DNA from 3 places in the Rhodococcus sp. NPDC076796 genome. Region 1 is predicted to be linked to each of the others. Evidence: riboswitches for the same ligand, from Rfam matches in the RefSeq annotation. Region 1 holds a riboswitch; each other region holds the start of a gene.

Region 1 (10,396 bases):
CTCGTCTTCGATCACGGACCCGACGATTCCGCTGCGGTGATCAGGCGGCTGACCGCTGCGCATACCTTCGTTCGCGGTGTATGGCTGAGCCGCAATTTCGGTCAGCACCCCGCCACCCTCGCCGGCATGGCGTCGAGCGGCGGCGAATGGATCGTCACGATGGACGAGGACGGCCAGCACGACCCGGCGGCCATCGGCGGCATGCTCGACACCGCCCTCGACCAGCAGTCCACCGTCGTCTACGCCAAGCCGACCAATGTCGCACCGCATGGACTGTGGCGCAATACCGCCTCTCGCGGCGCGAAATGGTTGATCGCCAAGGCCCTGGCCGGGGACAACACCGTCGACTATCAGAGCTATCGCCTGGTGCTCGGTGAGGTCGGTCGCTCCGTCGCCGCCTACGCCGGTTCCGAGGCGTACCTGGACATCGCGCTCGGGTGGATAGCGGGCGACGTCACGACCAGCCCGGTGGCGCTGCGCGAAGAGGTGGACCGTCGATCGGGCTACCGACTGCGCACCTTGCTCTCGCACTTCTGGCGGATGGTGCTCTCGAGCGGCACCAAGGGCCTGCGGCTGGTCAGCTTCATAGGCATCGCCTTCGCGGTACTCGGCCTGATTCTGGTGGCCTACGTGCTGGTGTCGTACTTCGCGTTCGATCCAGGATCCGAGGTGCAGGGCTGGGCGTCGACGATGGTGATTCTGTTGTTCGGCTTCGGGGCAACACTGTTCTCCCTCGGGGTGGTGGCCGAGTACGTGGGCGTCAACGTCAAGACCGCCATGGGCAAGCCGCCGTACCTGATCGTCACCGATCCGGGGAACGGCCCGCTCGGTCGTACTGAGCCATCGACCGAACCTGCACCGCCGGCGTGACCGCGACGCACACGTGGATCGTCGGCAGCGGCGGACTACTCGGCGCTGCGGTGACCAGGGAGGCCGGACGTCGCGGACATCGGGTGCACACCAGCACCATCCCGTGGGCGGACACAGCCTCTGCCGAACAGGCCCTGCTGCAGCGCTGTTCGGAATTCTTCGACTCTTTCGCCGACGGTACGTGGAACGTGATCTGGGCCGCGGGCGCGGGTGTGAACGGAACCAGCGCAGCGCAGTTCGCCGAAGAGAACGGCCTGATCCGAACCGTCTTGGCGCGCATCGAGGCTGTCGCCGCCGACCGCGCGGGCACCGGAACCGTGTTCCTCGCCTCATCCGCCGGAGGCGTCTACGCGGGCGCGACCGGGGCCCCGCATCACGAGGGAACGAACCCGGTTCCGTTGGGCGACTACGGCTTCGCCAAGCTGCAGTCCGAGGCCATCGCGACCGAGTTCGGTGAACGCACCGGCATCAACGTGGCCATCGGCCGGTTCGCGAACCTCTACGGGCCAGGGCAGAACCTCGCCAAACCGCAGGGCCTCATCTCGCACCTGTGCCGCGGATACCTCATGGCCTCCCCCGTCTCCATCTACGTGCCGATGGACACGTTGCGCGACTACCTGTACGTGTCCGACGCGGCCGAGATGGTCGCCGACACCCTCGCCATGTCTGCCACGCAACGACTCTCGCCGACGATCAAGATCTTCGCCTCCGGTGAGGCCGTCACCATCGGCTCGATCCTCGGAGCGTGCCGGACGGTGTTCCGCCGTCGACCGAACGTGGTGCTGGCGGCGTCCCCACTCGCGGTGTTCCAAGGTCGCGATCTACGGCTTCGGTCGACGGTCTGGCCGCAGATCGATCGCCGAACGCACCGAACGTTGCCCGCAGGCATCGCCTCCACCCTGTTCGCGACGCGTCAGGCATTGGGGGCCGGTCGATGACCGAACCACAAACCCCTACTCCCCCGGCAGGCATGAACGGCGCGCCGGGGCCGCTGATGCGCATCGTCAAGAATCAGAAGATCGCGTTCCTGCTCGTCGGCGGCGTCAACACCGCATTGGGTACTGCATGGTTCATCCTGTGGCAGTTGTTGATCGGTGAGCAGTACGGCTACCACGCCGCGATCGTGCTCGGCTATCTCTGCAACGTGCTGTGCGCGTTCGCGATGTACCGGTACCTGGTGTTCCGTGTGCGGGGGCACTTCCTACGCGACCTGATGCGGTTCTTCGTCGTGAACTTCGGCGCGTTCGTCGCCAACATCTCGCTGATGACGATCGCCGTGTCCGTCTTCCACTTCCCGCCCATTCCTTCACAATTGGTCGTCACAGCAGTGATGGCAGTCGTCAGCTTCTTCGGCTACCGCGACTTCTCGTTTCGCAGAAAGAGCCAGGCCCCCACATCATGACGCCCCGTGTTTCCGTAGTCGTTCCCGCGTACAACAACGCCGAGTATCTGGCCGAGACCATCGATTCGATTCTCGCCCAGACGTTCACGGACTTCGAGCTGGTCATCGCCGACCATTCGTCGACCGACGGAACACTCGCCGTCGCACAGAAGTACGACGACCCACGGATCCGCCTCCTGACCACCCCGACCGGCGGCGGCGCGCAAGCCAACTGGAATCGCGTGACCGCCGAGGCCACGGGAGAATTGATCAAACTCGTGTGCGGCGACGACACCATCGCGCCCACCGCGTTGGCCATCCAGGTACAGGCATTCGACGACAACCCGTCCGCCGTTCTGGTCGCCTCGCAGCGGACGCTGATCGACGCCTACGGCAAGACCGTCATCGCCGCCCGCGGGCTCGGCGGACTCCACGGCACGGTCTCGGGCCGAGTCGCCGCCCGAACCGCAGTTCGGGCCGGTGCCAACATCTTCGGCGAACCCGGCGGCGTCATGATGAAGCTCGCGGAACTCCGCGAAATCGGACTGTGGGACAACAGTCATCCCTACCTGATCGACCAGGCCACCTTCATTGCCGTCGCCCTTCGCGGCGACATCGTGGCCATCCCAGAGCCATTGGCGTCGTTCCGCATCAACTCGGGGCAGTGGAGCGTGGAACTGGCGACACAGCAGGCACGTCAGGCCGCGGACTTCCACCGCTCGTTGCAGGCCAGTGACCCGAGCCTGTTGTCCGACAACGATGTTCGCATCGGCAACGCCAAGGCGCTGATGACGTCGTTCATGCGTCGCGCGGTGTATCTGCTGCTGCGCCATCGGATGTCGCGCAGTAGCTAGTGTCGCGCGGCGGCCTCGAGACCCCGCAACCTGTCCGACGGCGATCGACGCGGGCAGCTGGTGCACTTGTCTGCTCCGCCCGTCTCGTAGAGTAGGCAGCACGAGCAACGTTGCGTGAAGCGTCGTCCACCGACGTCGACGAAGCGCGGCTTCGGAAGCGTAGCGGCCATCTCCCCGATCAGCCATGCTGCGAAGTCGCTGCCTAGCACCTGATCACCCAGCGCCACAGCCACATCCACGCTTCGATTGGCGATCGAATCCGAGGCGATTGCCCACAGCGCTTGCCTGCGCGCCCCCGAGGCCGCCGCCAACGCGTCGACGATGCCGGTGAACGTCTCGGTCAATGCCTCGGGCAATGCCGAGACCTCGATAACTCTGTCCGACACCGTTCCGCCCAGGTATCCGTCCGGCCGCAGGAAGCAACGCGCACCATCCAGTCGTGGATCTGCCGACTCACCCGTGACCATCGCTGCGGCGATGGCAACGAACGCGATCGTCGAGCTGGCCGAATACCACCACAGAGTCCCGTTGACTCGCGCGTCGGTGCACTGCCACCGGCGGCCGGTGTCGTCGACTCGCGCCCGCAACCACTCGCCGTCGAGCATGACCGTCGCACAGAGATCGAACGGCCCGTCGAGGTACTGCTGCACACTCGGAACTCGCTGCGCTGCAAGCGCGTAGATGTTCATGCCAACCCGTGAATGTCGATGGCGGGCGGCGGTCCTGTACGGACGGTCGCGCGAATGCCGAACACGTCGGCGAGCAACCGATCGTCGAGAACATCGGTGGTCGGTCCCGACGCCACCACGGCTCCACCGTCCAGGACAGCCAGACTGTGGCAATACTGCACCGCCAGCCGCAGATCGTGCACGGTCACGACGATGGCCAACCCGTCCGCGGCCAGGTCGCGAACCGCATTCATCACGATCAACTGCTGCCGTAGGTCGAGATGGTTGGTCGGCTCGTCGAGCAACAGTATCTGCGGCCGCTGCGCCAGGGCGCGCGCGATGGACACCCGCTGCCGCTCACCGCCGGAGAGTGACCCGACGTCGCGATTCTCCAACGCGAGCAGATCGACGCGGTCCATACTTGCGGTGACGATGTCGTCGTCGGACGAGGTGGGGCGGTCGAACCAACCGCGGTGCGGCACGCGGCCGAGCGCTACGGATTCCCGGACGGTCAGACCGACCGATGCCTGCGGCTCCTGAGTTCCGACGCCGACAGTCCGCGACAGCTCCGATCGCTTCATGGTGTGCGCATCGACGCCGTCGACGAGAACTGTTCCGGCAGAGGGAGTCAGAGCTCGATAGCAACACCGCAGTGCTGTCGTCTTCCCGGACCCGTTCGGGCCGACGAGACCGAGCACCTCACCGGGAGCAACGTCGAAGTTCACACTGCGCAGTACCTCTCGCGACCCGAATCGCGTGGACAACTCCCGCACGGACAGCCGCATCAGATCTCCCGTGCGTAGCGGCGATACAGCATGAACACAAAGATCGGTGCGCCGACGAGCGCGGTGATCACTCCTACCGGGACCTCGGTGCTCTGCGTGATCGAGCGCGCGAGCGTGTCGGCGCCGACGAGGGCTATCGCACCGAACAACGCCGCCACGGGCAGCAGCCTGACCGCACGGGAGCCGACGACGTATCCGGCGAGGTGCGGCACCAGCAGGCCGACGAATCCGATTCCGCCACTGACCGATACCGCTGCACCCGCCAGCAGGGAGATGGCCAGCAGTTGCAACATTCGGAACCGGCGTACGTTCATCCCCAGCGCGGCCGCTCCGTCGTCACCTGTTTTGAGCAGGTCCATCCTGGGCGCGCTGATCGAGACGAGTAGTCCCACACCGATCAACGCCAGCACGGGGAACACGAGAGTCGACCAGCGGGCATCACCGAAACCCCCGGCGAGCCAATGCAATACAGCGCTCAGGCTTCGCTCGTCCGCGAACACGAGCAGCGTCAGAGTGATGAGAGCGGTGAACACACTGCCCACTGCGACACCGACCAGGACGATCGCCGTCGAGTGTGGGTATCGACCGCCGATCGCGAGCGCCAGGAACAGCGGGATCAGCGCACCGACGAACGCGGCCGCAGGCACGGTGAACGCGCCGAGTGCACCCGCGCCGATGCCGAGCGTCATCACCATTACGACACCGAAACCTGCACCCGAGGACACGCCAAGCAGGTACGGATCGGCCAACGGATTTCGCGTAACCGCCTGCGCGACACCGCCGGCGAGTGCGAGGGACGCACCGACCACCGCGGCGGTCAACGACCGTGGGAGCCGCGAATCGACGACGATCGCCGCACGCGCCTCGGTCCACCACGATTCGAACGCGCCTGGCACGAGCCGGTGAGCGACGATGGCCCACACGTCGCCGATCGGAATGCGCACCGACCCGAACGAGACGGCCGCCGCAATGGATGCCAGCAACACTGCCGACGACAGGAGCAGGATCACGGCGTAGCCGGTGCGCGACGATCGCGTGCTCCGGACTGCGACGGCGGCGGGTCTGTCCAATAGCGCGCTCATCAGAAGCGATCGGGATGCAGTGCGCGCGCAATGGTCTCGGCGCTTCCGACGAGCCGCGGACTCTGGAAGAAGTCGTCGAGCGGAACGACCACGAAGTTGTCTTGTTGCACGGCAGGCGTCGTCGCCATGATCGGCTGGCTCTTCAAGAAGTCGATCTTGCCCTGCGCGGACGTGTCGCCGTAATCGAGGACCACGATGGCCTCGGGGGCCCGTTCGCCGACGAGTTCCCACGTCGTACCCACGTACGGCCGGTCTCCCTCTACGAAGATGTTCTCGGCTCGGGCGTGATCGGCAATGAGTTGCCCGACGCCCACGCCCCCGACTGTCGTGGGCTCGCTCTCGCCCGAGTCGTAGAAGAACGTGGATACGGGGGCGACGCCGGCGAGCGCGTCGTCGATCTCGGCGAGCCCGCTGATCACGCCGTCGGTGATGCCCCGCGCCGCGTCGGCCACACCCAGGATGTCGCCCAGTTGCGCGTAGTCCGTCTCCAGCATGCCGATATCGGCGAGACCTGTGCCGCAATATTCGGAGAACAGGAACGTCGGGATGTCGAGCTCGGCGAACGACGCCCGCGAGCGACCTTCCTTGTCGTCGAACGCGCTGCGCATGCCGCCGACGACGAGATCCGGGGCCAGGTCGAGGATCTGCTCCTTGGTCGGATACTCGTCGGCGAGGCCGTCTATCGACGCGAACTCGTCGGCCGTCTCCGGTGTCGGAACGGCATTGCGATACCCCATCCCGACGATCCGATCCGCAACGCCCATCTCGATGAGGACCTCGGTGACGTGGTCGTTCATCGAAACGATGCGCTGAGGCGGGGCATCGAACCGCTGCACGATGTCGCAGTTCGTCACCTCGACGGGCTGATCGAACGATGCTGTCTGCGCTGCATCGGCGGGGGCGTCACCGCGGGAGCACCCGGCGAGCAGGACAGCCGCGCAGAGAACGGCGATGTAGGCGGAGCGTGACATGAGGACCTCACTTCGAGCTCAGAGCCACGAAATGAAAGTCGGGTGCGCAGCACGAAGCAGCCACGCGCAGGACTGCCGATTCGTAGACCACGACGAATAGGTGTGTCGCACACCGGTCGCTGGGTAATCGGGCTCGCCACCTGTGTCGGTGGCCCACCGTTGCGGGTCAGCGCCGGATTTCGACCGGCTTCCCCCATTGCGACTGGCTTGCTTGTGTTCGCCTCGCAGTATGCATCACCGTGTCGAACCCGTGTGAGCGCGCCTCCCGTGTCGGTCAGGGCAGTACGGACTCTTTCGCCGCGTAGACGGCCTCGGTGGCGTCTTTCTGCGGTCGCCACCACTGTTCGTTGTCGCGATACCAGTCGATGGTGGCTTTCAGGCCGGCGCGGAAGTCGACATAGGTTGGCGTCCAACCCAATTCGGTACGCAGCTTGGTCGAGTCGATGGCATAGCGCAGGTCGTGGCCGGGGCGGTCGGTGACGAAATCGAAGGCGTCGGGTGCGTTGCCGGTTTCCTCGAGGATCGCTTCGAGGACGGTGCGATTGTTCGCCTCGCCATCGGCTCCGATGAGGTAGGTCTCGCCGATGCGGCCGCCGTCGATGATGGCCCAGACGGCGCTGTTGTGATCGTCGACGTGGATCCAGTCGCGCACATTCTGACCTGCCCCGTAGAGCTTGGGGCGGGAGCCGCTGAGGATGTTGGTGATCTGACGCGGGATGAACTTCTCAACGTGCTGGTACGGGCCGTAGTTGTTCGAGCAGTTCGAGATGGTGGACCGGACGCCGAACGAGCGGGTCCAGGCACGCACCAGCAGATCACTCGAGGCCTTGGTCGACGAGTACGGGCTCGACGGGTTGTACGGGGTCGATTCGGTGAACCGCGCCGGGTCGTCGAGTTCGAGATCGCCGTAGACCTCGTCGGTGGAGATGTGGTGGTAGCGGACGTCGTGTTCGCGGACCGCGTTGAGCAGGGTGGTGGTGCCGATGACGTTGGTGTGTACGAACGGCCACGGGTCGGTCAACGAGTTGTCGTTGTGAGATTCGGCGGCGAAGTGCACGACCAGATCCGTCTCGCGCACGAGGCGGTCGACGAGGTCGGCGTCGGCGATGTCTCCGTGGACGAAGTCGATGCGATCGGCCACCGGGTCGAGGGAGGCCTTGTTGCCTGCGTAGGTGAGCTTGTCGAGCACGGTGACCTGGGAGTCGGGGCGCTGCGCGAGGGTCTGATGTACGAAGTTCGCGCCGATGAACCCGGCCCCACCCGTGACGAGAATTCTCATGAACAGGCACTTTACCGGCGGAGGCTCGTGCGGGCTGTTCATGTCTTGGTCCACAGGCCACTCCGGTGAGGGTGTCGCTACACGGGATGCTCCACTCGACGCCCCAGCGGGGAGGTTCCCGGCGATGAGACCTTCGAGTGGAGTGAAAGTTGCCCTTCGAATCCCGTACGCGTTGGAACAGCACAACCGAGCGGGTGATCGGAGGGTCTGGAAGACTTCGCGGTCATGCGGGGAATCATTCTGGCGGGCGGCACGGGCTCGCGTCTTCATCCGATCACGATGGGCGTCAGCAAGCAGCTGGTCCCGGTCTACGACAAACCGATGATCTACTACCCGCTCTCGACACTGATCCTGGCCGGGATCCGCGAGATCCTCATCATCACCACACCCCAGGACGCAGACCAATTCACCCGCCTGCTCGGCGACGGCTCCCAATTCGGCATCGAACTGACCTACAAAGTCCAACACGAGCCGAACGGCCTCGCCCAAGCGTTCGTGTTGGGGGCCGAGCACATCGGCACCGACTCCGCGGCATTGGTGTTGGGCGACAACATCTTCTACGGCCCCGGCCTGGGCACCCAACTGTCCCGCTTCGACACCATCGACGGCGGAGCAGTATTCGCGTACGAGGTCTCCGACCCCACCGCCTACGGCGTCATCGAATTCGATGCGAACCGGAAAGCCATCTCCCTCGAAGAAAAACCTGCCGTCCCGAAATCGAACTACGCCGTCCCGGGCCTGTACTTCTACGACAACGACGTCATCGCCATCGCCCGCGACCTCGAGCCGTCCGCGCGCGGGGAGTACGAGATCACCGACGTCAACCGTCACTACCTCGAGGCCGGCCGCCTCCAAGTCGAAGTCCTGCCGCGCGGTACTGCCTGGCTCGACACCGGCACCTTCGACTCCCTCCTCGACGCCTCCAACTACGTCCGGACCATCGAGCAACGCCAAGGATTGAAAATCGGGTCCCCCGAAGAGGTGGCGTGGCGACGCGGATTCATCACCGACGACGAACTGCGCGTCCGCGCGGAGACACTCGTCAAGTCCGGGTACGGCCGCTACCTGCTGGATCTGATCGACCGAGGGAACCGATGACCTTTCGTGAGCTGAGCATCGCCGGTGCCTACGAGTACACCCCACGTCAGTTCGGTGACGACCGCGGTGTGTTCTTCGAATGGTTCAAAGCCAGCCTCTTCGAGGAGACGACCGGGCGGTCGTTGGACCTGCTGCAGGCGAACTGCTCGGTCTCCGCCGCCGGGGTGCTGCGCGGGATTCACTTCACCAGCAACCCGCCCGGGCAGGCGAAATACGTCACCTGCGCCCGCGGAGCCTTCCTGGATGTGATCGTCGATCTGCGGGTCGGGTCACCGACGTTCGGGCAGTGGGAGTCGGTTCTGATCGACGACATCGACCGCAAAGCAGTCTTTCTCTCCGAAGGCCTCGGCCACGCCATCCTCTCCCTCGAGGACAACTCGACCGTGATGTACCTGTGCAGCCTCGAGTACACCCCGGCCCTGGACCGCGACATCAACCCCCTCGACCCGGCCCTGGGCATCGACTGGCCCACCACCGCCCGCGACGGATCGGCGTTGACCTATGAACTCTCCGACAAAGACAAAGCCGCCCCCACCCTCGCCCAAGCCCTCGAACGCGGAGACCTGCCGGACTTTTCGTGAGCGGCGGGACGAGGCGGCGACGCCGGATCGGGCAAACGCGCTCGCATTCGTCAGGCGCGCGCAGAATCGCCCCTGACCGCTGACGAGAATGCGCGCGTTCAGCAAGTGCGCGCGCGTTTGCGAAACCCTGGGGCGAACCCGCGTTTGCGAACCCAGGGGGCCAACCCCGAGGCTCAGCGAATCTTGAAGATCACGAATCGCTGAACGAGGAAGTTGATGACCGTCGCCGTGCCCTGCGCGATGACGAAGGCCACGTTGGCGTACCAGAAGCCGTCGGGAAGAGCCTGGTAGAGCCAGGTGTAGATGCCGACCTGGACGGCGAAGGTGACGCCGTACAGCGCGACGACGGCGAAGAACCTGGCCCGTGACGGAGCCGCATTGAACGTCCAGCGGCGGTTGATCAGATAGGCCGTCGTCGTTCCGAGTACGAAGCCGATGGCCTTGGCCAGCGTCACACCGACGCCGAACACGAAATGCAGGATCAGGTTGACGCCCTGGTCGACGATCGCCGACAGCACACCCGTCGCCAGGAACCGCAGCACCTGCGTCTTGAGATCGAGGGCCGCGTCGGCGATGTTCTCGGTCAGCGGCAGCTCGACGGGCAGCGGGACGTGATGCTGCAACTCTTCGTCCTGGGGCGACCAGTCGTCGTCCGTCGAGCCTTCTTCTGCGGAGCGGTCGGGGGTGGACACGAGGACTGACACTAGCCGCTGCTGCGGTGCGGGTACCCTCTTGAGCGATGTCCACGACAGCCGACGACGCACTCTTCCCCCTGGAACCACAGGCAGGGAACACTGCGCCGCTACCCACGCAGACCCGCACAATCT
Region 2 (10,396 bases), on a different contig from region 1:
ACCGGGTACTTGATCTCGGTGCTGGAGGTCTCGGACATCGATGATTCAGGCACGGGCGTTCACGTTACCGGCGTGTACAGAGAAACCGGCAACGGTTCCGATGACCACGATGGCCGGAGGCCTTATCTCCGCATCGCGAACCGCATCGGCGACGGTGCTCAGAGTCGCGCGCACTTCACGCTGGGTGCGCATGGTGCCCTCCTGAACGACGATCACCGGGGTGTCGGCCGGCCGGCCACCGGCGACGAGAACGTCGGCGAACAGACCGATGCGTTCGACGGCCATCAGCAACACGATGGTGCCCTTGAGCTTGGCCAGCGCGTCCCAGTCGACGAGCGAATCGGGGTGGTCGGGTGCCACGTGGCCGCTGACCACGACGAACTCGTGGGTGACGGCGCGGTGCGTCACCGGGATCCCGGCGGACGAGGGCACCGAGATGGCGCTGGTGATACCGGGCACCACGGTGACCGGAATTCCCTCGGCGGCGAGCGCTTCGAGCTCCTCGTATCCCCTACCGAACACGTACGGATCGCCGCCCTTGAGCCGGACGACGAACTTGCCCGCCTTCGCGCCGTCGATCAACGCCTGGTTGATCGCCTCCTGCGCCATCGCGCGGCCGTACGGAATCTTCGAGGCGTCGATGACCTCCACGTGCGGCCCCAGTTCGGCCAACAACTCGGGCGGTGCGAGCCGATCGGCCACCACGACGTCGGCATAGGCGAGCAGCCTGCGCCCGCGGACGGTGATGAGGTCCGGATCGCCGGGTCCCCCGCCGACCAGCGCGACGCCCGTCAACGGCGCATGTGCCGAATCGGCGACCACACCGGACTGCAGAGCTTCGATCACGGCATTGCGGACCGCGGCCGATCGACGGTGCTCGCCGCCGGCGAGGACGCCGAGGGTCAGCCCGTCCCACTCGGCCGACGCCGGGGTGACCGCGGTGCCGTCCTTGGCGATGTCGGCTCGGACGCAGAAGATCCTGGACGCAGTAGCTTCGGCAACGATGGCGATGTTGGTCTCGGCCTCGTCGGTGCACGCGACGGCGTACCAGGCGTCGGCGAGGTCGCCCTCCCGATAATCACGCAACTCCATCGTCACCTGTCCGAAGGTCGCCATCGCCTCCACAGCGGGCGTGGCCTCCCGAGTGATGACGTGTACCACGGCACCACAGGAGATCAACAGCGGCAATCGGCGCTGTGCGACGGTGCCGCCACCGACCACGACGACGCGTCGACCTTCCAGATTGAGGCCGACCAGATAGGGAGAGTCAGTCGCGTTCACGAGAGGAAACGCTACCGCGCGCGCTGCACCCGCTTTTCGTCCCATATGGGCTCATCGGATTCGTAGGCCTGACCGGTGCTGCCGAACACGAGGAATCGGTCGAAGCTGCGGGCGAACCAGCGGTCGTGGGTCACGGCGATGACGGTGCCGTCGAACGCTGCGATCGCGTCTTCGAGTGCGTCGGCGGACATGAGGTCGAGGTTGTCGGTCGGCTCGTCCAGCAGCAGCAGGGTGGCACCGGAGAGTTCGAGGAGCAGAATCTGCACGCGCGCCTGCTGGCCGCCGGAAAGGTTGTCGTACGACTGTTCGGCGGCTCGGGCCAGACCGTATCGGTCCAGTGCCCTACCGGCGGCCTCCCGGCCCATGCCGTCGCGGTGTTCGTTGCCCATGTGCAATATGTCGAGGAGCGTGTTGCCCGCGAGATCCGGCCGAGTGTGGGTCTGGGCGAACAGGCCGGGCCGGACGCGAGCGCCGAGCACCGCGGTGCCGGTGTGCGGTACCGGATCGAGCGCCAGTTCCTGAACCGGCTCGTGCTCCTTCTCGGGATCGGTGCCACCGTTGGCGAGCAATCGAAGGAAGTGCGATTTGCCGGAACCGTTGGAGCCCAGCACCGCGACGCGGTCGCCGTACCAGATCTCGGTGTCGAAGGGCTTCATCAGTCCGGTCAGTTCCAGACCCGTACAGACCAACGCGCGCTTGGCTGTTCGGCCACCACGCAGACGCACGGTGACGTGCTGCTTCAGCGGCACCGCCTCGGGCGGTCCGGCCTCCTCGAACTTGGCCAACCGAGTCTGGGACGCGTGGTATCGCGCGGCGACCCCGTCGTTGAATTTGGCCTTCTCTCGCAGGCGCAGCACCAGCGCCCGAAGTTTGACCAGTTCCTCGTCCCACCGCCGTCGCAGTTCGTCGAGCCGAGCATTCCGGTCCTCGCGCGCGGCGTGATACGTCGCGAACCCGCCGCCGTGCACCCAGGAGGTGGCACCGCTGACGCCCGGTTCCAACGTCACGATCCGGTTCGCGGCGTTGGCGATGAGCTCCCGGTCGTGGCTGATGAACAGAACGGACTTGTCGGAATCCCGAATGGTCGCTTCGAGCCAGCGCTTGCCGGGCACATCGAGATAGTTGTCCGGCTCGTCGAGAAGCAACAGATTGTCCGAGCCGGCGAACAACGCTTCGAGTACGAGGCGCTTCTGCTCACCGCCGCTGAGGGTCGACGCAGCGCGCCACTTCGCGCGGTCGAACGGCATTCCGAGTGCTGCTGTGGTGACCTTGTCCCAGAACGGCTCGAGGTCGTAGCCGCCGACATCGCCCCAATCCGACAGGGCCTGCGCGTATTTCATCTGGGTCTTCTCGTCGTCGACCTCGATCATCGTGTTCTCGGCGGCGTCGAGGGCAGCAGCGGCCGTCTGCACGGCCGGGGAGGCAACCGACAGCAGCAGATCACGCACGGTCGAGTCGTCTCGCAGCTGGCCGACGAACTGCCGCATCACCCCGAGCGAGCCAGAGCTCGACACCGACCCCTCGTCGGGGGTCTCGTCGCCTGCGATGATGCGCGTCAGTGTCGTCTTGCCGGTTCCGTTGGGGCCGATCAGGGCGGTCTTGGCACCGTCGCCGACGCGAAACCCGACACCGTTGAGGAGCTGCCGTCCGTCGGGCAGAAAGTAGACGATGTCGTTGAGTTCGAGGTGGGCCACAACGAACCAGCCAACCTCATCGGCCCGGCGATGGCCAATCGTTTACTCGTCCGCTAGGCGAGGGCCAGTGTCTCTAGGCGAGAGCCAGGGCCGACGTCTCGGTGAGAACCTGCTTACCGGCGTCGTCGACGTGGGCGTGGTGCACCCGCAACCGAGCGGAGTCGCCGTGCAGGGTCAGCAGCATGACGCCGTTGTCGAACCAGGGTCCTGCCTCGGCCTCCCACTCGACACCGGACGGGCCCACGTGTGCCGCGCGCGCCAGTTTCGACAGAATGCGGGCGGCGGGACGCTTGATGGCCAGCTTGTTGACCGCGCGAATCGGCAGATCGAGCGGGTTCCGGAACGGCGACATGGTCAGCTGATACGTGGCCGGTACCTCGCGCCCGCCGACCCCGAAGTCCGCGTTCGCCACGTACGAGCAGTGCACGTCGCCCGAGAGCCACATGATCGAGGCGGGTTTGTTCTCGCCGCGCGAGAGCTCACGCGTCAACGCCGCCATGTCGTTGAACGAGTTGGTGAAGGCCGCCCAGTGTTCGAGATCGAGGCCGATCCGCATCTTCTCGGCCACCTTGGCCGGCATGGACCCCCAACTCCCCTGCGCCACAGCCTCGTTCCATTGTTCGAGGTAGTGCAGGGCAGGCAGCATGAGATAGGGCAACGAAGAACCGAACAGCAGGTGCCGCGGGGTCACTTCGAGTGCGCGCTCGCGTACCCACGCCCATTCCTTCTCGTCCACCATCTCTCGGTTGTCCGGATCCAGATTCCGCGAGCATCGCGAATCGATCATGATCAGCCGGGTATCACCGAAATCGCGATAGAAGCTCCAGCGGCCGGTCTCGGGCTTGCGGTCCACGCGTAACGCGAAGTCGGCCAACAGCTTTTCACGATCGGCGTCGGTATCGGCCGACCGAACTGCGGCGTACATCTCGTCCTGCGCCAGTTCCTTGGGCGAGAGGTTGCCCAGGTGCTGGTACACCCAGTAGGACGAGTACGCGCCGATGACTCGATCGTTCCACCACGGCCGAGTCACGATGTCCCGCCGCCAGGACGCGGACGAGTTCCAGTCGTCGCGCAGATCGTGGTCGTCGAGAATCATGCACGACGGGATGCTCGCCATCAGAGTTCGCACCGGCTCGAGTCCCCACGATTCCCGGTACAGCCAGGAGTACTCCTCGAAATCGCAGATCTCGTTCTCCGCGTCGGTACCGATGGCGCTCTGCGGTCCCTCGCCCGAGCTTCGGCGCGCCTGAAGTCGTTCGACGATCTCCGGCGACGGGTCGTCGGCGTAGACCTGATCACCGAGGAGCAGCAGCGCCTGCGGCCATCGACTCGGATCCTCCTCGATCAGCGTGTTCCCCAGCCCGGCCAAGGCGTCTGCCCCGATCTGCTTCAAGGACTCGTCGCTGTAGTTGTCGCCCCGTCGACACGATCCGAAGGCCAACGTGACGGGTCCATCGGCATCGACGGTGTGGATGGCGGCCGTCCGACCCTCCGGGGGCCACACGCGACGCTCGTCGACGAACACCTCGTAGTGCACCGTCGCGTTGGCCGGTAGTCCCTCGAGCGGCACCAGAGCGTAGTGGTGGCCGTGCACTCCCCACGTTCGTTCGGAACCCCGGACGTCGGCGTCGGTGACGACCGTAATGTTCGCCGATTCGGCCATCTCGAACCACAGGGTCGCCGTCTCGGTGCCGACGTACCGCACGATCGGGCCGAGTAGGACGATGCTGTCGGAAGTCATTCGATCCACAGTGCCCTCGTCGGCCGGCTTTCGCCAGTCAGTCGGGCGAATTCGCCGCGACCTCGCTCACCGCGGCGACCGCCACGGTGACCTTTCCGCCGACAGTTCGCGGGATCAGCAACTGCTGCGCCGAGCCTGCGAGCAGCGTCGCGGCTTCGGCCACGCTCGTACTTCCCACGGCGTCGTACACCCGCCGAGATGTGTGGGGAGTCGACACCGACGAGAGTTCCTCGGCCGAGTAGGTGACTCCCCGAACCCCCATGCTCGACGCCACCGCCGCCACCAGTTCTGCTTTTCGGTCGATCGAGGCGATGGCCTCGACACGCCAGTTCGGTTGCAGCACCGTCGAGATCGCGGCCACGACGGCGGCAGCGTCGACACCGGCACGGGCACCGATTCCGACGACCACCCGCATTCTCGCGACCGCTCTACACTCGCGCGTAATCGACGGCAGCGGAGACGAATCGGGTGATCGACTCGGGATTGCCTGCGGCGTGGGTGTGCAGGTATGACGCGTGGACGCCGCCCTGCACGAAGCCCTCGCGCGCCGCAGTTCTGCCGTCGGCGGTCTGCTTGTGCCAGCCCCAGGCCGCCGACGCCGCCTCGCGCACGTCCCCGAATCGGGTCGTTCCTGCAGGCTCCACTCCCACGACGAGCTTCGTGCGGTGGAACTCGTGGCCGGTGACGCGGGTGCCTGCGTCGAACAGAGTGGACGATTCGAGGGCAACCGCATCGCGATATCCCAGAGTGAGGGTGTTCCCGAATTCCGCGTCCACGTCGACGACCCCCGCCATGGCATGACCGTCCAATCGCCTTGCCAGATACAGCAATCCGGCGCACTCGGCATGGATCGGCAAGCCCTGGGCTGCCGCTGCTCGAATGTCGGCGAGCAGTAGTTCGTTCGCCGACAGTGCGGCCGCATGTTCCTCCGGGAATCCGCCGGGGAGAACGACTCCTGCTGTGCCGGGCGGCAATCCGTCACGCAGCGGGTCGAACACGGCGACGTCGGCCCCGGCTGCACGGAGCAGTTCGACGTGTTCGGTGTAGCCGAAGGTGAATGCGGGGCCACCGGCCACCGCGATCACAGGCGATCCCTCGGAAGTACGTACCTCGTTCTCCGGGGACCACTGCGGCGCTGTCACCGACGATCGAGCCAGCGCGCTCACTGCCTCGATGTCGACGAACCGGGAGACGAGAGCGCTCATCGCCTCCACGGCATCGGTTGCGGCACCACCGTGTTCGACTGCGGTGATCAACCCCAGATGCCGTGACGGGACCACCAGTTCGCTCATGCGCGGCAACGCGCCGAGTACCGGAACACCCACCCGTTCGCAGGCTTGACGCAGCACGTCCTCGTGCCGCTGACTGCCGACGCGATTGAGAATCACACCGCCGATGCGGACGCTGGCGTCGAACGTCGAGAACCCGTGCAGCACAGCGGCAAGCGACTGACTGTGGCCGCGGGCGTCGACCACCAGGATCACCGGGGCACCGAGCATGGCGGCCACCCGCGCGGTCGATCCCTCGGCGGAGGCCTCCCCAGGGCCGGTCATGTCGATCTTGCCGTCGAACAGTCCCATGACGCCCTCGACGACCGCGATGTCGCAGCCCCGACTGCCGTGTCGGAACAAGGGCCCGATGCGGTCGGCACCGACCATCACCGCGTCGAGGTTGCGGCCGGGGAGCCCGGCCGCGAGCGAGTGATATCCGGGGTCGATGTAGTCCGGACCCACCTTGAACGATGCGACGGTGCGGCCGGCGCTGCGCAGCGCGCCCATCAGCCCGGTCGCCACCGTCGTCTTTCCACTACCCGACGCGGGGGCCGCGATCACCACTGCGGGACACGACGCGCTCACCATTCGATGCCTCGCTGACCCTTGCGTCCCGCGTCCATCGGATGCTTTACCTTGGCCATCTCGGTGACCAGATCTGCAGCCTCGATCAGTTCACGGGGTGCGTCGCGTCCGGTGATGACGACGTGCTGGCTTCCCGGTCGGTGGGTCAGGACGTCGACCACCTCGGCGACGTCGACCCACCCCCACTTGAGTGGGTAGGTGAACTCGTCCAGCACATAGAAACGGTGCGACTGCTGCTCGATTCGCCGGGCGATCTCCTGCCAGCCCTGCGCCGCGGCCTCGGCGTGGTCGACGTCGCTGCCCTTCTTGCGAGTCCACGACCACCCCTCGCCCATCTTGTGCCATTCGACGGCTCCGCCGACCCCGGTGCTCTCGTGCAGTTCGCCGAGTGTGCGAAACGCCGCTTCCTCGCCGACCTTCCACTTGGCACTCTTGACGAACTGGAACACGCCGACGTCGAAACCCTGATTCCAGGCCCGCAACGCCATTCCGAATGCGGCCGTCGATTTCCCCTTGCCCGGTCCGGTGTGCACGGCGAGCACGGGCAGGTTGCGGCGCTGACGCGTCGTGAGGCCGTCCTGCGGAACGGTTCCGGGAGCCGGTACACCCTGAGGCATCGCGTACCCCCTACGCCGCTGCGCGAACGACGGCGGCGACCTGTTCGGCCGACAGATCCGCGAGCGCCACGTAACCGCCGCCGAGGCACGCCGCGAAATCGGCCGCGAGTCCGAGGCGGACCATTCCCGATTCGCAGTCGACGACGACGGAGGCGATCTTGTCCGACGCGATGCGCCGGGCGGCGATGCGCGCTCGGCCGACGGGATCGGTACCGCCGGTGGCCCGTCCGTCGGTCAGCGCAACCACCAACGCGCGGCGCAACGGATCTCGAACACGCTCTCGCAGAACGAGTTCACGTGCCTGCAGAAAGCCCTGCGCCAGTGGAGATCTGCCGCCCGTCTTCATCTTCCGCAGCCGCGTCACGGCCACATCCACCGACGACGTCGGCGGCAACACCGTCTCGGCTTCCGTGCCGCGCACAGTGATGACGGCGACCTTGTCGCGGCGCTGATACGCATCGCGCAGCAGCGACAGCACCGCACCGGTCACCGCGGACAATCGATCTCGCGCAGCCATCGAACCCGAGGCGTCGACGACGAAGACGATCAGGTTGCCCTCGCGCCCCTCCTTGATCGCGCCCCGCAGATCCGCAGGCGCGAGCTTCAACCGGCCGGACGTGCGGCCGCGGACGACCTGCTGCTCGGCCGCGGCGAACAGGGTGCCCACCAGGTGCAGACCCTTGCCTGCCTCGACGGTGGGCCGTACCGACCGTCCGTGCGAGGACCGTGACCGTGATCGTCGGCCGGGCGCGCCCTCGCCCACTCCGGGAACCTCGAGCAACCGCGCTCTGAACTGTGCACCCGGAGTGCCTGCCTGCTTCTCGCTGCCGGTACCCGAGGACGGCGGTGGTTGCTTCGACTCGTCGCGCGAATCGGAGGACGGTGAATCGGAGGGCGGGGACTGGGAGTCATCGTCGGGGGCCTCGGGCTCGGGCGCTCCCCCGCCGCCGTCGGGGTCGGGCTCCGGATCGGGTTGTTGCTCGGCCTGTTCGGCGGCGTCCCGCATGGCCTCGTCCAACTGCTTGTCGTCGATGCCCGGCTCGTCGAAGGGATCGCGCCGACGCCGGTGCGGCAGAGCCAGTTCGGCGGCAATCCGCACGTCCTCCTCGGCCACCTCGCTCGCGCCTCGCCAGGCGGCGTGGGCGGACGCGGTACGAGCCAGCACCAGATCGGCGCGCATACCGTCGACGTCGAAGGACGCACACAGCGCGGCGATACGCCGAAGTTCCTTGTCGCTCAACACCACATCGTCGAGAATCTTCCGGGCGGCCAGAATCTGCTCGGCCACGGCGATGTCGTCGTTGCGGAATTCGGCGGCGAACGCGTGCGGATCACGCTCGTAGTTCATCCGGCGGCGGACGACGTTCATTCGGACGTCCACGTCCCGCGAAGCCGTCACCTCCACAGCCAGACCGAACCGGTCGAGCAGCTGCGGGCGAAGCTCACCCTCCTCGGGATTCATCGTGCCGACGAGCACGAATTGCGCAGGGTGAGAATGAGATACACCGTCACGCTCGACGTGCACCCGGCCCATTGCGGCCGCGTCGAGCAGCACGTCGACCAGATGATCGTGCAGCAGGTTCACTTCGTCGACGTAGAGAACACCACGGTGCGCGGCCGCGAGGAGACCGGGTTGAAACGCACGTTCGCCGTCGCGCAGAACCTTCTCGAGGTCGATGGATCCCACCACTCGGTCCTCGGTTGCCCCCACCGGGAGTTCGACGAGCTTCGCCGGGCGCGAGCCGTCCTCGTCCTCCACGGCGGGCAGCAGGGTCGCGAGTGCGCGCACCACCGTCGATTTCGCGGTGCCCTTCTCTCCTCGCACCAGTACACCGCCGATACCGGGGTGCACAGCGCACAGAATCAACGACAACCTCAGTTGATCCTGACCGACGATCGCACTGAACGGATATCCCGGTTCGGGAACACTCCCACTTCGCTGCACAGCCAATTCCCTTCGTGCCCGGAGTTCCGCGCCGGACGTTCGGTCGAGATACGCGAAGCCGGGCGGCGATCTGGCTGACAGGGAAATCTCCTGATCGAAGATTCTCCTGAACACAGTGGCGGGACCGCGCCTGATTGACACAGGACTTCTCCGCGACCGACTTCGAACGGAACACTACCGCCGAACGAACGAATGCCACACACGGTGTGGACCGGGTGTGGCATTCGTTCGTCCAGTACTACGAAAGGTCAGGCCTCGCTCCAGGCGGTGCCGCCGCCCCGCCGCATCGGGGTGTGCGGAATACCGTCCTCGAGAACTTCCTCGCCGTCGGGCAGGAACCCGTGCTTGGCGTACATGTCGACGAGGTAGCTCTGAGCGTTGATCCGGCACGGGGCAGAGCCGACCTCGGCAAGCGCGGCCCGCAGAATTCGCGTGGTGTGGCCCTGTCCCCTGGCCGAACGCTGCGTGCAGAGCCGGCCGATACGGAACGCCTTCTCGCCGTCGTCGTGCTCCTCGAGCAAGCGGAGTGTGCACACTACTTCGCCGTCCCGTTCGAGCCAGAAGTGCCGTGTCTCGGTCAGCAGGTCACGCCCGTCCAACTCCGGGTACGCACACGCCTGCTCGACCACGAACACCTCGACACGCAGCTTCAACAGGTCGTACAACGTGCTGTTGGACAGGTCTAGTGCCCATGATCGTTTGAGAGCTGCTGCTTGCGTATTCATACCTTTTGCTATCACACACCCGTGGGCTGTGCGAGCTCACGCGTGTTTTCGAGTTCCAGTGTCTTCGACGTCCAGCCCCAGACCTCGTCGAACAACGAGCTGTTCTGCGCCAGCTTGACCCCGAGCGAGGGGACCATTTCCTTGAGCTTGGGCTGCCACGCGTCGTACTTGTCTCCGAAGCAACGCTGCAGCACGTCCAGCATGGCCGGAACAGCAGTGGAGGCACCGGGCGAGGCACCGAGCAGTCCCGCGATCGTGCCGTCCGCAGCGTTGACCACGGCGGTGCCGAATTCGAGCACCCCGCCGCGACCCTTCTTACGGATCACCTGGACGCGCTGACCCGCGGTGACGAGCTCCCAGTTCTCGCCGAGCACCGAGGGCGCGAACTCGCGCAGCGTCTCGACACGATCCGCCTGCGACTGAGCCAACTCACTGACCAGGTACTTGACGAGTCCGAGTTCGGTCACGCCGACTCCGAGCATCGACATCAGGTTGCCGGGCTTGACCGAGCTGGGCAGGTCGGTGATCTTGCCCTGC
Region 3 (10,396 bases), 210 kb from region 1:
GGGCCCCTCGATGCAAGGCCGAATTCTCCCCGGCGGCGCGGATCACCAGATACTTCGAACCGCCACTCTTACCGAACTCGATGCTCGATACGCACTCGAGACCGATGCGGGCGAACGAATCTCAGTGCACAACGTCGGCATACGAAGCGGAACCCGCGCAGACATCGACGCTCTGATCCGCGGAGAACACGTGCCGGCCGATCGCATCTACTTCCGTAGTCAACCCAGACTGTCCTCCGCCGCGAGCAGACTCCGGTGGATGAGCGAGCGAATGTTCATCGGATCCGGCCAGCGATTACCGAACTCCGTGGAGCTGGACATCTATCAGGTCACGTGACCGATGCGATTCCGCGCAGTCAATGTGACGTTCAGTGGACTTTTCGGCAGTCAGTGTCACATCGAGTGGACTAGCAGAGGTGTCAGGCGATCGATTGGCCGTAGACGTGTGTCACCGAGATGGTCATCAGTACTCGTCGATCAGCGACCATGACTGCTCGGTATTCGTTCCAATCGGGGTGTTCACCCGCTGCGGCGCGGAAGTAGTCCACCAAGGCATCGACTTCTGGGCTGTCGGGTGTCGACCCCGGGCCGGTGAGGGTGACGGTTCCTTCGGCCGTTGCCCATGCTGTGCCGTCGGCGCTGGTCACTTCGAGCGCGGCGCGAGGGTCTCGGCGCAGATTCGCCGTTTTCGCTCGCCCTTCGGTAACCGAGATCATGATGGTGCCGGCTACCCGGTCGTAGAACGGCGTCACCGGCGAGAGCTGCGGAATTCCGCTGGCTTTGATGGTGGCGAGCACGCCGATTCGGCTCTGCTCGAGCAGGCTGTGCGGATCGAAGGCGCTCGCGGTCATGGCTTCTCCTCGGGTCGTGTGGACAGCTCGGCGGCGTAGGCTCCGACTGCTCGCCGGTACTTCCCGAGGGCCGGTTCCGCCGACTGCAACGCGTTACGTAGTGCGAGTTCGTGTTCTCCCATGTCCCACAATGCCAGAGCCATGAATGCGTCACGTGCAGAAACGTATTCGTTCGGGAACTCGGCATCCTGCAGCACCTGTACTGCTTCGTCAGGACGCCCGACGTTGCGCAACGAGCTCGCAAGTTGGATACGAGCCTGGTGCTCCCTGTCTGCATCCAGCCCGGCCGACATGGACGCTTCGTACAACGGCACCGCCGCCTCTTCGTCGCCCAAGAAGTCCTCGAGCGACGCACGCTCGAACAGCACGCGAGCATCCGAATACGACGCGATCGAGAGCAGATGGTCCATCTGAATTCGCATCCGCAGTGGATCGGAGTCGTCCGCGTCGCGCCAGAACGCTGCCATTCGTTCGTCGGGTCCGATCGCGTCATCGATGGTCCACGACGCCCCGGCGAAGGTGGCTCCTCGATCCTCGGCCGCAGGGCCAGGGAGGGAATGGACCAGCGAAACGGCCGTCGCGTAGTAGCGAAATCCGTTCTGTCCGTGGACCGAAGGTTGCCACTCGAATTCCACGGACCGACCCGCTGTCAGCCAATGCGGATCCCCGACCACCGCGGTGCTGTACACCAGGCAACCGCCGGGTGTGTCCGTCGAATCAAGGATTCCCCAGCCCTCTGCCGTCGAAAAACGACGCACTCTTCCTTCCGCCACGCCCTCCATCGTCGCAGACCCGGCTTAGTCTCGACGGATGGATGTGGAGCTGTTTCTGCTCAAGCTTTTGGTGGAGATCGACCGCAGCGGGTCGATGACGGCCGCTGCCGAACGGCTCATGTACACCCCATCGGCGGTTTCGCAGCAGGTCAAGCGGCTCGAAGCGATCATCGGCACCCCCATGGTCGAGCGACACGCGCGCGGAGTGCGACTCACCGAGGCCGGACGACTCGTGGCCGGTCGGGCTGCAGCCATCGACACACAGCTGTCGGCCCTGCGTGCCGACCTGGACGATCTGCTCGACGCGCGCAGCGGCCATGTCACCCTCGGCGTCTTCCCTTCCTTCGCTGCATCACTTCTGCCGGACGTCATGGGTGCCTTCCGCTCGGCGCATCCGGGGATCGAGCTGGGCATACGGTCGTCGCGGCTGCGCGACCTGCACGCGATGCTGCTGGGCCGTGAGGTAGATCTGTCCTTGGCATGGGACTACCCGGATTTGCCGATGGTGGTCGACGACGTCGAGACCGAAGTCATCGCCGAGGACGCCACCGTCCTTCTCGTTCCAGCGGGTTGGTCTCGGAGAGGTCCGGTTCTACTCGAATCGCTCGAAGGCGAACAGTGGATCGTTCGTGCATCGCAGCACTCCATCACCACGATGTTCCGATCAGCCTGTCTCAAAGCCGGTTTCGAGCCGAAGGTCCTGATCGAGTCCAACGACTACATGGAATCTCAGGCGATGGTTGCTGCAGGACTGGGACTCACCGTGGCACCCGCAATGACCACTCGCTACCTTCGCGAGGGCGTCGAGTCCATTGCCTTGGACGAACTCTCGAGGCGGCGAATCCTGCTGTGCCGCCTCGAGCAGCGGACGCCGTCCCCTGCATCGAATGCCATGAGATCGGTGCTCGTCACGCTCTTCGCAGCTATGAATTCTGCTTGAGTCAGATGTAAGAAACGATCTCTGGTCTTCACGCTGCGCAGGCGGCAAGGTATGCCACAGGTCACAACGGTGGCCTAGTCCGCAACGGTGCGGACGTGAACACCTGGAGACATCGTGAGTACCGGACACCCAGCGCCAGCCCCTGACAACACAGTCGAACTGGTGGTTCTCGCCGGCGACGGCATCGGTCCCGAGATCAGCGCGGCGACTGTCTCGGTGGTCGAAAGTGCTCTCGGCCACAACGGAATCACCGCTACGTTCACCGATGGAACCATCGGTTTCGACGCGCTCGCCGCGTCGGGGACAACCATGCCCGACGCCATCGTCGACCTCTCACGTGCAGCAGTCGGCGTCGTTCTGGGGCCGGTCTCGCACCTGGACTACCCACCGACGTCGGAGGGCGGCGTCAACCCGTCGGGAATACTGCGGCGAAAGTTGGACCTGTACGCCAACATTCGACCCGCCAGGACTGTCCCGGCTCTACCGAATCCTCTCGGCAAGAATTTCGACCTCGTGATTGCCAGAGAGAACACCGAAGGCTTCTACGCCGATCGGACCATGTTCGCCGGTGGTGGAGAGTTCATGCCCACCGAGGACCTCGCACTGGCCATCCGAAAGGTGACTCGTCGCGGTTCCGAACGCATCGTGCGCCGAGCGTTCGAGCTGGCACGGACGCGTAGATCGAAAGTCACTGTGGTGCACAAGGCCAACGTCCTCAGGCTGAGCGACGGGCTGTTCCTCGAGGCGGCCAGAGCCGTCCGGCAGGACTTTCCCGACGTCGACTACGAGGAACTATTGGTCGACGCTGTCGCCGCGCTACTGATCCGTCGACCGGAGTCCTTCGACGTGATCGCAACCACCAACATGTTCGGGGACATCCTCTCGGACGAGGCCACCGAACTCTCGGGCAGCTTGGGACTAGCGGCGTCGCTCAATGTCGGTGACACGCATGCAGTTGCGCAAGCCCAACATGGATCGGCACCCGACATAGCAGGGCAGGGAATAGCCAATCCCGCGTCGTTGATCGGTTCTGCCGCAATGCTCCTGGACTGGATCGGACAGCAGCGCGGCGACGAGAGACTCACTGCAGCCGGACGATCCATTCATCGAGCCATCGACACGGCCGTGGGTATGCCCGAGACCCGCACGGCAGACCTCCACGGAACCGCAACCACCGAGCGCTTCACGCGTGCAGTGATCGAGCACCTCGAATCGGAGCGCTGAATCATGTTGGCAGTACTCGGATTCGTCTCACTCGCATCCTTCATGCTGGTGGTCATCAAGAAGTGGGCGACGGCGCTGGTTGCCGTCGTCACCATCCCCATCGTGGTCCTGTTGATCAGTGGCCAGGGGGCTGCGCTGCCGGACATGGTGGCGGAAGGGATCGAAACCGTCGCTCCCACGGCAATCCTATTGTTGTTCGCCGTCCTGTACTTCGGGATCATGATGGACGCCAAGCTGTTCGACCCCATCTCGCGCGGCATCATCCGACTCTCCGGCGGGGACCCCGTCAAGATCTGCGTCGGCACAGCGGTTCTCGCGCTGTTGGTGGCGCTGGACGGCGACGGCACCACGTCGTACATGATCATCTGCTCCGCGTTTCTCCCCATCTATCGCAAGCTCGGAATCAACCCCCTGGTGATCGCCACGATCGCGACGATGGCTCTCGGGACCATATCCGGTACAACTCCGTGGGGTGGCGCTGCGACCCGAGCGATCAGCGTGCTGCAGATCGACGCCACGGAGTACTTCGTACACATGCTGCCGGCAATGCTGCTGATGTCTGCGGCGATCGTCGGACTCGCGTATCTGTTGGGTCGACGCGCGCGCAAGAACATCACTCCGGAACGCATCGCCGAGGTCAGTGCGCACGTGTCGTCCGGCGGTCACGAAGATTCCTCGGACGGCACCCTGCGCACCAAAGCCACCTGGCGAACCTGGGTCAACGCAGCTCTCACCGTCACGTTGCTGGTGCTGCTGGTGCTGGGAGTTGCAGACCTGCTGGTGTTGTTCATGCTCGGCTTCATCATCGTGCTCGTCGTCAACCACCCCAAACCCTCCGATCAAGGAGAGGTGATCCGAGCCCACGCTGCCAACGCCGTTCCCGTCGTCATATTGGTCCTCGGAGCCGGCGTGTTCACCGGCATCCTCACCGAGACCGGTATGACCACCGCCATGGCCGACGCGCTGATCTCGCTGATTCCGGACGGTGCCGAAGGCATGATCCCTGCCGCAGCCGCGCTGATCGGCATACCGCTGAGCTTCTTCATGGCCAACGACGCCTACTTTTTCGGGATCGTGCCCGTACTCGCGGAATCGGCTGCGCAATACTCCATACCACCCGAAGAGATGGCGCGTGCTGCAGTGATCGGCCAGATGGCCCACTCGATCGGGCCGGCGTCGGCACCGTTGTGGGTTCTCCTCGGCTTGGTCCGCGCATCACTGGGCGACTTCCAGCGCTTCGCATTCCTGTGGGTGCTGGCCGCGTCGCTGATGTACGTCGTCTTCGCGATACTGACCGGAGCCATCTCCGTGGGTCTGTGATCTATTGTGCTGCTACGAATTCGATGCGATTGCCCACTCCATCGCGGGTATGGAACCGTCGTCGACCCGGGATCTCCTCGGGGTCGGCCCAATTCACTGGGTAACCGGCAGACGTCAATGCTGCGGCCGTGGTGTCGACATCGACGGCGAAGGCCGGGTGCGCCTTCACTGCCGGACGAAAGTCGTCCTCGATGCCAATATGCACCTCACCATCAGGACCGCCCACACCCGGCACCCGAAACCAACAGCCGCCGCGGACAGCCAGCAGCGGCGGCTTCGGGATCTCCTCCCAGCCCAGGGCTCCTGAGTAGAACTCCCGCTCGAGATCCTCTCCGCCCGCCGGACACGCGACCTGCACATGATGAATCATCGACCGAACGTACCGCCGACTCGATTGACACGCCGGTGAACGGTAGGCAAACGTATGGGCATGCAACTGAGATTTCTGGCCGGTATCTCGACGGCCTTCGCATTCAAGCTCCTGCTGATGCGAGCGCTGACACTCAAGCTGCAGCGAGACATCGAAGCACTGAACAACGGCAACTACCGTCCGCTACTGTCGTCCTTCCACCGCGACGCTGTGCTGAAGTTCGCCGAGGGAGACAGCCGCTGGTCGGGCACCCACCGCGGCCGCGCAGCCATCGAAAGATTCTTCCAGGACTTCGTCGCCGCCGGCATCAAAGGCCAGATCACCGAAATCTACAGCGGCGGCGCACCCTGGCGAATGACCCTGCTCGCGCGGTTCGACGACCGAGCCCACGCAGCCGACGGCACCCAGATCTACAACAACCGCACCGTGCTCCTGGTCCGCACGAGCTGGGGGAAAATCATCTCGCAGGAAGACTTCTTCGAGGACACCACTCGCATCGACGCATTCGAGAAGAAACTGCGGCAACTCTAGATCCCGCGCCGGCCCCGGCGTGACACTGTGCGTTCCGCCGGTACTCAATGTGACGTTCAGTGGCCTTTTCGGGGGTCAATGTCACATCGAGTGGACTCCAGGGGCTCCAGGGTCGGAAGGGGTGGGGCGGCGATAGGTCACCTGTGGGTAGTTGTCGGCATTAGTCACGCTGGCGTGCACGTTGTATACCGAGCGCACCAGGTCTTCGGTGATTACTTCGTTCGGGGTTCCCGATGCCACGATGGCGCCGTTGTTCAGGACGATGATGCGGTTGCAGAACATGGCGGCGAGGTTGAGGTCGTGGAGTGCGATGTAGCTGCTCAGTGGCAGGCCTGCGACGAGGGTGAGGATGTCGAGTTGGTGTTGGATGTCGAGGTGATTGGTCGGCTCGTCGAGCAGTAGTTCGGTGGGTTGTTGGGCGAGAGCGCGGGCGATCTGGACTCGTTGACGCTCACCGCCGGAGAGGGTGTGCCATCGTCGCCCGGCTTTCGATGCCATGGCGGTGTCGGTGAGTGCCTGCGCTATCGCGGCGTCGTCGTCGGATGCGTCGCCGCCGAGGATGCCGTGATGTGGGATGCGGCCGAGGCGGACGACGTCTCGGACGCTGATGTCGACGTCGGTGTCGGAGTGCTGATCGACCATTGCCACGCGTCTGGCGATGCGGCGTCGACGCAATGTTCGCAGGTTGTCTCCATCGAGCAGCACGTCGCCGCTGTCGGGGGCGACGATGCCGGCGAGGATGCGCAGCAGCGAGGATTTACCCGAGCCGTTGGGGCCGATCAGGCCGATGGTCTCGCCGGGTTCCGGCTCGAAGCTGATGCCGTCGAGGATCGGGTGTCCACCGCGGGTCCATCGAATGTCTTTGGCGTGCAGTGTCATCGAGATCTCCTGAGCCGAAAGAGAATCAGTGCGAAGGCCGGCACGCCGATGAGTGCCGTGACCACTCCGACAGGAATTTCCTGCGGTGCGAACACCGTTCGGGCGATGGTGTCGACCCAGACCATGAAGATTGCGCCCATCACGACCGTCGTCGGGAGCAGTCTTCGGTGGCGCGCGCCGACGAGGAAGCGGGCGGCATGCGGAAGTACCAGGCCTACGAATCCGATGGCTCCGGCGGCACTGACGAGGGCGGCGGTGATCAGTGCGGTGATGACCAGCAACAGGATTCGCACATATTTCACCGGAACGCCGAGGGATGCGGCCGCGTCGTGCCCGAAGGTGAAGGCATCGAGGGCAGAGGTGTTGAACAGGCACAACACCATTCCCAGCAGTGCCACGGCCCCGCACAGTGCCACGTCTGTCCAGTCGGCGCCGCTCAGGGAGCCGAGCAGCCAGAACAGCACTCCCCGGGTTTGTTCGGCATCGGCCGAGGAGATGACGATGAACGACGTCAGAGCCGAGAACAGTTGTGTACCTGCCACTCCCGCGAGCACGACGCGGTCGTTGCCGCCGCCCGCACCTGCGGCGAGCAGCATCACCAGCACGAACGACAGCAGCGCTCCGGCGAACGCTCCGGTGGACAGCGACAGTGCGCCGCCACCGACGCCGAGCACTGCGACGACGACGGCACCGGTGGATGCGCCCGACGAGATACCCAGCACGAACGGGTCGGCCAGGGGATTGCGCAGCAGCGATTGCATGATGGCTCCGCACAGCGCGAGGCCAGCACCGCAGATGGCGGCGAGCAGCGTTCGCGGCAATCGCAACTGCCAGACGATACCGTCCTCGATGCGGCTCACTCCGGCCGAGCCGATCCCGATGTGCCCCAGTATCACTCGATACACATCGGATACCGACACGCTGGCCGGGCCGATCGTCACGGCCACGCCGATCGAGAGCACCAACACCACGAAGCCACCGAGAAGAAGCGGGATCAACAACCCGCGATCGGTCCGGCTCATGGGGTGGTCAGTCCCCAATTCTGCAGAGCCGCAGCAACTTTTTCGACCCCGTCGATCGTGCGGATCGACGGATTGAGGTCGGCGCCGTTGACGACGATGTACCGCTTGTCCTCGACGGCGGTGAGGCGGCTCGTGACGGGGTTCGATTCCAGGAAGCCGATCTTGCTGTCGAGAGCATCACCAGCGATGCTCCGGCGGCTCAGATCGGCGAGCACGAGTGCGGTGGGATCGCGATCGAGAACACTCTCCCAATTGACCTGTGGCCATTCGTCGGTGGTGTCGGCGTAGATGTTCTGGGCACCGACCGATCCGGTGATGATGCCCGACGATCCACAGCATCCGGCCATGTACGGGGTGTCGGTGTCGGCGAACCAGTACGCCAGCGTCACACCCGAGGCGTCGACGGCTCCCGAAGCCTTCGCGAAGCGATCCTGCAGCTCGCCGACGAAGCGTTCGCCGCGATCACGCACGTCGAAGATGGCTGCGAGGTCGCGAATCTCCTGGTAGACGGTCTCGATCTCGAGCGGTGCTGTGCGCGCGCCGTCGGAGTTGACGCTGTCGTCGGTCTTGCCGTTGCAGTCGGTGGGAGAGAGGTAGCTCGGCACACCGAGCTGCTCCAGCTGATCCCTGTCGGCGACGCCTCCCGGCCCGAGGGTGCCGCCGAACGACGCGGAAACGAAGTCGGGCTCGGCGTCCAACAGGACCTCCAGGGAAGGTTTGTTGTCCGCCAACCTGGGGACCTTCGCGTTCTCCGATTCGAGGTTCGCACGAACGGGATCGGTCCAGGTTGCGGTGCCGACCATGCGGTCGGCGAGACCGAGGGAGAGAAGGATTTCCGTCGAACTCTGATTCAACGAGACCGCACGTTGCGGTGGGGCGTCGACCACGACGTCGCGGCCGCAATTGTCGATGGTCAGTGGGTAGTTTCCGGTGGTCGGGGTGGCCGCGTCGGTCGTCGCCGTGGACGAACAGCCGGCAAGAACAAGGATCGAAACAGCGCCTAGTACGGCGAGAGTGGTGCGCATCGTGAAGAGCTTCCTGCTGAGGGCTCGTGTCGCGGAGCCGCGGATGGAGGTGAATCACGACGTCCGAGCATTCGGACTTCGAGCTCTCGCTCGTCACCGTTGCGCGCCAGCTCCGGAATTGCACCGGATTCCCTCGTTCGTCGCGTGCTGACCCTATCGTGCGGGATACATCGAAGGTCAGCGCGCCGCTGCTGTCACCGGCTCCTGCGCATAGCTGCGCGGAAAAGTTCTGCGCGCCAACATGACCACGGCCAGCGCTGCGGCGACCAGAGCCGTTGCAGCAGCGGTGACGGCCACGATGCCGCTGAGGTCGATCACCACACCGCCCACCAGAGCGCCCGTCGCGATCGCCAACTGGAAGGCAACGACATAGATCGCCGACGCCTTGTCCGCATCGGCCGGGGCCGCCCTGACCACTGCCGATTGAATACATACCGGGAGGGTGGTGAATGCCAGCCCCCACAAGGCGATCGCACCGACGGCGAACACGGCCCAGCTTCCCGGCGCTCCGCTCAGGGTGCACCAGAGAACTGCCACCGCAGCGGTCACTGCGCCCAGAGCGGCGATGGTCGAGTGCCGGGGCCACCGGTCGTAGGTTCTGCCGATCACCCAGATGCCGATCACGCCGAACAGTCCGTACAGCATCAACATCAGGGTCAGGGTGGTGCCCGCGGATCCGATGGCACGGTCGACGATCACCGAGAAGTAGGTGTACGCGGCGAAGTGACCGAGGACGGCCAGAAACGTCACGCCGCACAGAACGGCCAGGGAGCCGTCGAGCACCCGCGGTGTCTTTTTCGTCTCCGAAGTCGCCCGGGTGACCGGTAATGCCGGGAGGACGAAGTACAGTGCCACCGCAATTGCTGCGGCGACGACGCCGAGAATCGTTGCTGCCGTGCGCCATCCGAACCACTGACCCAGGGCGGCAGTGAGTGGGTTGCCGGCGACCAGTGCCAGCGAGGTACCGGCGTACACCGTGGCGATGGCCTTGCCCTGTTTACCGGGCAGCGCGAGCGAGGCCGCGACGGGCGCGACGACGGCCCAGAAGACTCCGTGCGTTGCCGCGCACAGCATTCGGGAGATCACCAACATCGGATAGCCGACGGATACCGCCGAGAGGAGTTGCGAGAGTGCCAATGCGGCAACGGTGATGACGACGACGCGCCGTCGGGGCCATTCGCGTACGAACCGGATCAACGGCATCGTCATCACGGCGACGCCGTACGCGTAGAAGGTCAGCAGGAGACCCACGGCGGATTCGCCGACACCGAGGTCCCCGGATATCTCGGGGAGCAACCCCACAGGCAGCGTTTCGGCCGTGACGTAGATGAATGCGGCTGCGGCGAGCACCAGCAGCTTCGGGAGCGGCGACGACATGCTGTGTATCGTTACACACTGTTCGTGGAGCGCGCTACAGTGGGCCGGTGAACACTCGGGTGACCATGGCTGACGTCGCAGCGT

The links. Region 1 has a riboswitch for cobalamin ahead of AB0366_RS09110 (ABC transporter substrate-binding protein). Riboswitches for the same ligand answer to the same signal wherever they lie in the genome.
Region 2: linked by a shared signal. The riboswitch ahead of AB0366_RS12265 (magnesium chelatase subunit D family protein) and the one ahead of AB0366_RS09110 (ABC transporter substrate-binding protein) in region 1 are both predicted to bind cobalamin.
Region 3: linked by a shared signal. The riboswitch ahead of AB0366_RS10195 (ABC transporter substrate-binding protein) and the one ahead of AB0366_RS09110 (ABC transporter substrate-binding protein) in region 1 are both predicted to bind cobalamin.

The regions. Positions count from the first base shown of each region.
Region 1 is NZ_JBFBMS010000002.1:797,593-807,988, forward strand. It holds gene AB0366_RS09075 (glycosyltransferase) at 1-870, shown strand, start outside; gene AB0366_RS09080 (NAD(P)-dependent oxidoreductase) at 867-1,808, shown strand; gene AB0366_RS09085 (GtrA family protein) at 1,805-2,272, shown strand; gene AB0366_RS09090 (glycosyltransferase family A protein) at 2,269-3,105, shown strand; gene AB0366_RS09095 (hypothetical protein) at 3,102-3,794, opposite strand; gene AB0366_RS09100 (ABC transporter ATP-binding protein) at 3,791-4,558, opposite strand; gene AB0366_RS09105 (iron ABC transporter permease) at 4,558-5,640, opposite strand; gene AB0366_RS09110 (ABC transporter substrate-binding protein) at 5,640-6,611, opposite strand; cobalamin riboswitch at 6,712-6,862, opposite strand; gene rfbB (dTDP-glucose 4,6-dehydratase) at 6,886-7,890, opposite strand; gene rfbA (glucose-1-phosphate thymidylyltransferase RfbA) at 8,116-8,988, shown strand; gene rfbC (dTDP-4-dehydrorhamnose 3,5-epimerase) at 8,985-9,569, shown strand; gene AB0366_RS09130 (GtrA family protein) at 9,743-10,192, opposite strand; gene AB0366_RS09135 (FAD-binding oxidoreductase) at 10,309-10,396, shown strand, end outside.
Region 2 is NZ_JBFBMS010000003.1:429,706-440,101, forward strand. It holds gene AB0366_RS12230 (MFS transporter) at 1-38, opposite strand, end outside; gene cobA (uroporphyrinogen-III C-methyltransferase) at 46-1,326, opposite strand; gene AB0366_RS12240 (ATP-binding cassette domain-containing protein) at 1,293-2,975, opposite strand; gene AB0366_RS12245 (alkaline phosphatase D family protein) at 3,049-4,716, opposite strand; gene AB0366_RS12250 (cobalamin biosynthesis protein) at 4,754-5,131, opposite strand; gene AB0366_RS12255 (cobyrinate a,c-diamide synthase) at 5,145-6,575, opposite strand; gene cobO (cob(I)yrinic acid a,c-diamide adenosyltransferase) at 6,569-7,189, opposite strand; gene AB0366_RS12265 (magnesium chelatase subunit D family protein) at 7,200-9,140, opposite strand; cobalamin riboswitch at 9,181-9,331, opposite strand; gene AB0366_RS12270 (GNAT family N-acetyltransferase) at 9,383-9,859, opposite strand; gene mqo (malate dehydrogenase (quinone)) at 9,871-10,396, opposite strand, start outside.
Region 3 is NZ_JBFBMS010000002.1:1,009,490-1,019,885, forward strand. It holds gene AB0366_RS10145 (DUF3237 domain-containing protein) at 1-337, shown strand, start outside; gene AB0366_RS10150 (PPOX class F420-dependent oxidoreductase) at 420-851, opposite strand; gene AB0366_RS10155 (tetratricopeptide repeat protein) at 848-1,624, opposite strand; gene AB0366_RS10160 (LysR family transcriptional regulator) at 1,662-2,564, shown strand; gene AB0366_RS10165 (isocitrate/isopropylmalate dehydrogenase family protein) at 2,727-3,788, shown strand; gene AB0366_RS10170 (citrate:proton symporter) at 3,792-5,108, shown strand; gene AB0366_RS10175 (glyoxalase) at 5,110-5,478, opposite strand; gene AB0366_RS10180 (nuclear transport factor 2 family protein) at 5,539-6,009, shown strand; gene AB0366_RS10185 (ABC transporter ATP-binding protein) at 6,091-6,888, opposite strand; gene AB0366_RS10190 (iron chelate uptake ABC transporter family permease subunit) at 6,885-7,910, opposite strand; gene AB0366_RS10195 (ABC transporter substrate-binding protein) at 7,907-8,935, opposite strand; cobalamin riboswitch at 8,980-9,121, opposite strand; gene AB0366_RS10200 (MFS transporter) at 9,113-10,312, opposite strand; gene AB0366_RS10205 (substrate-binding domain-containing protein) at 10,360-10,396, shown strand, end outside.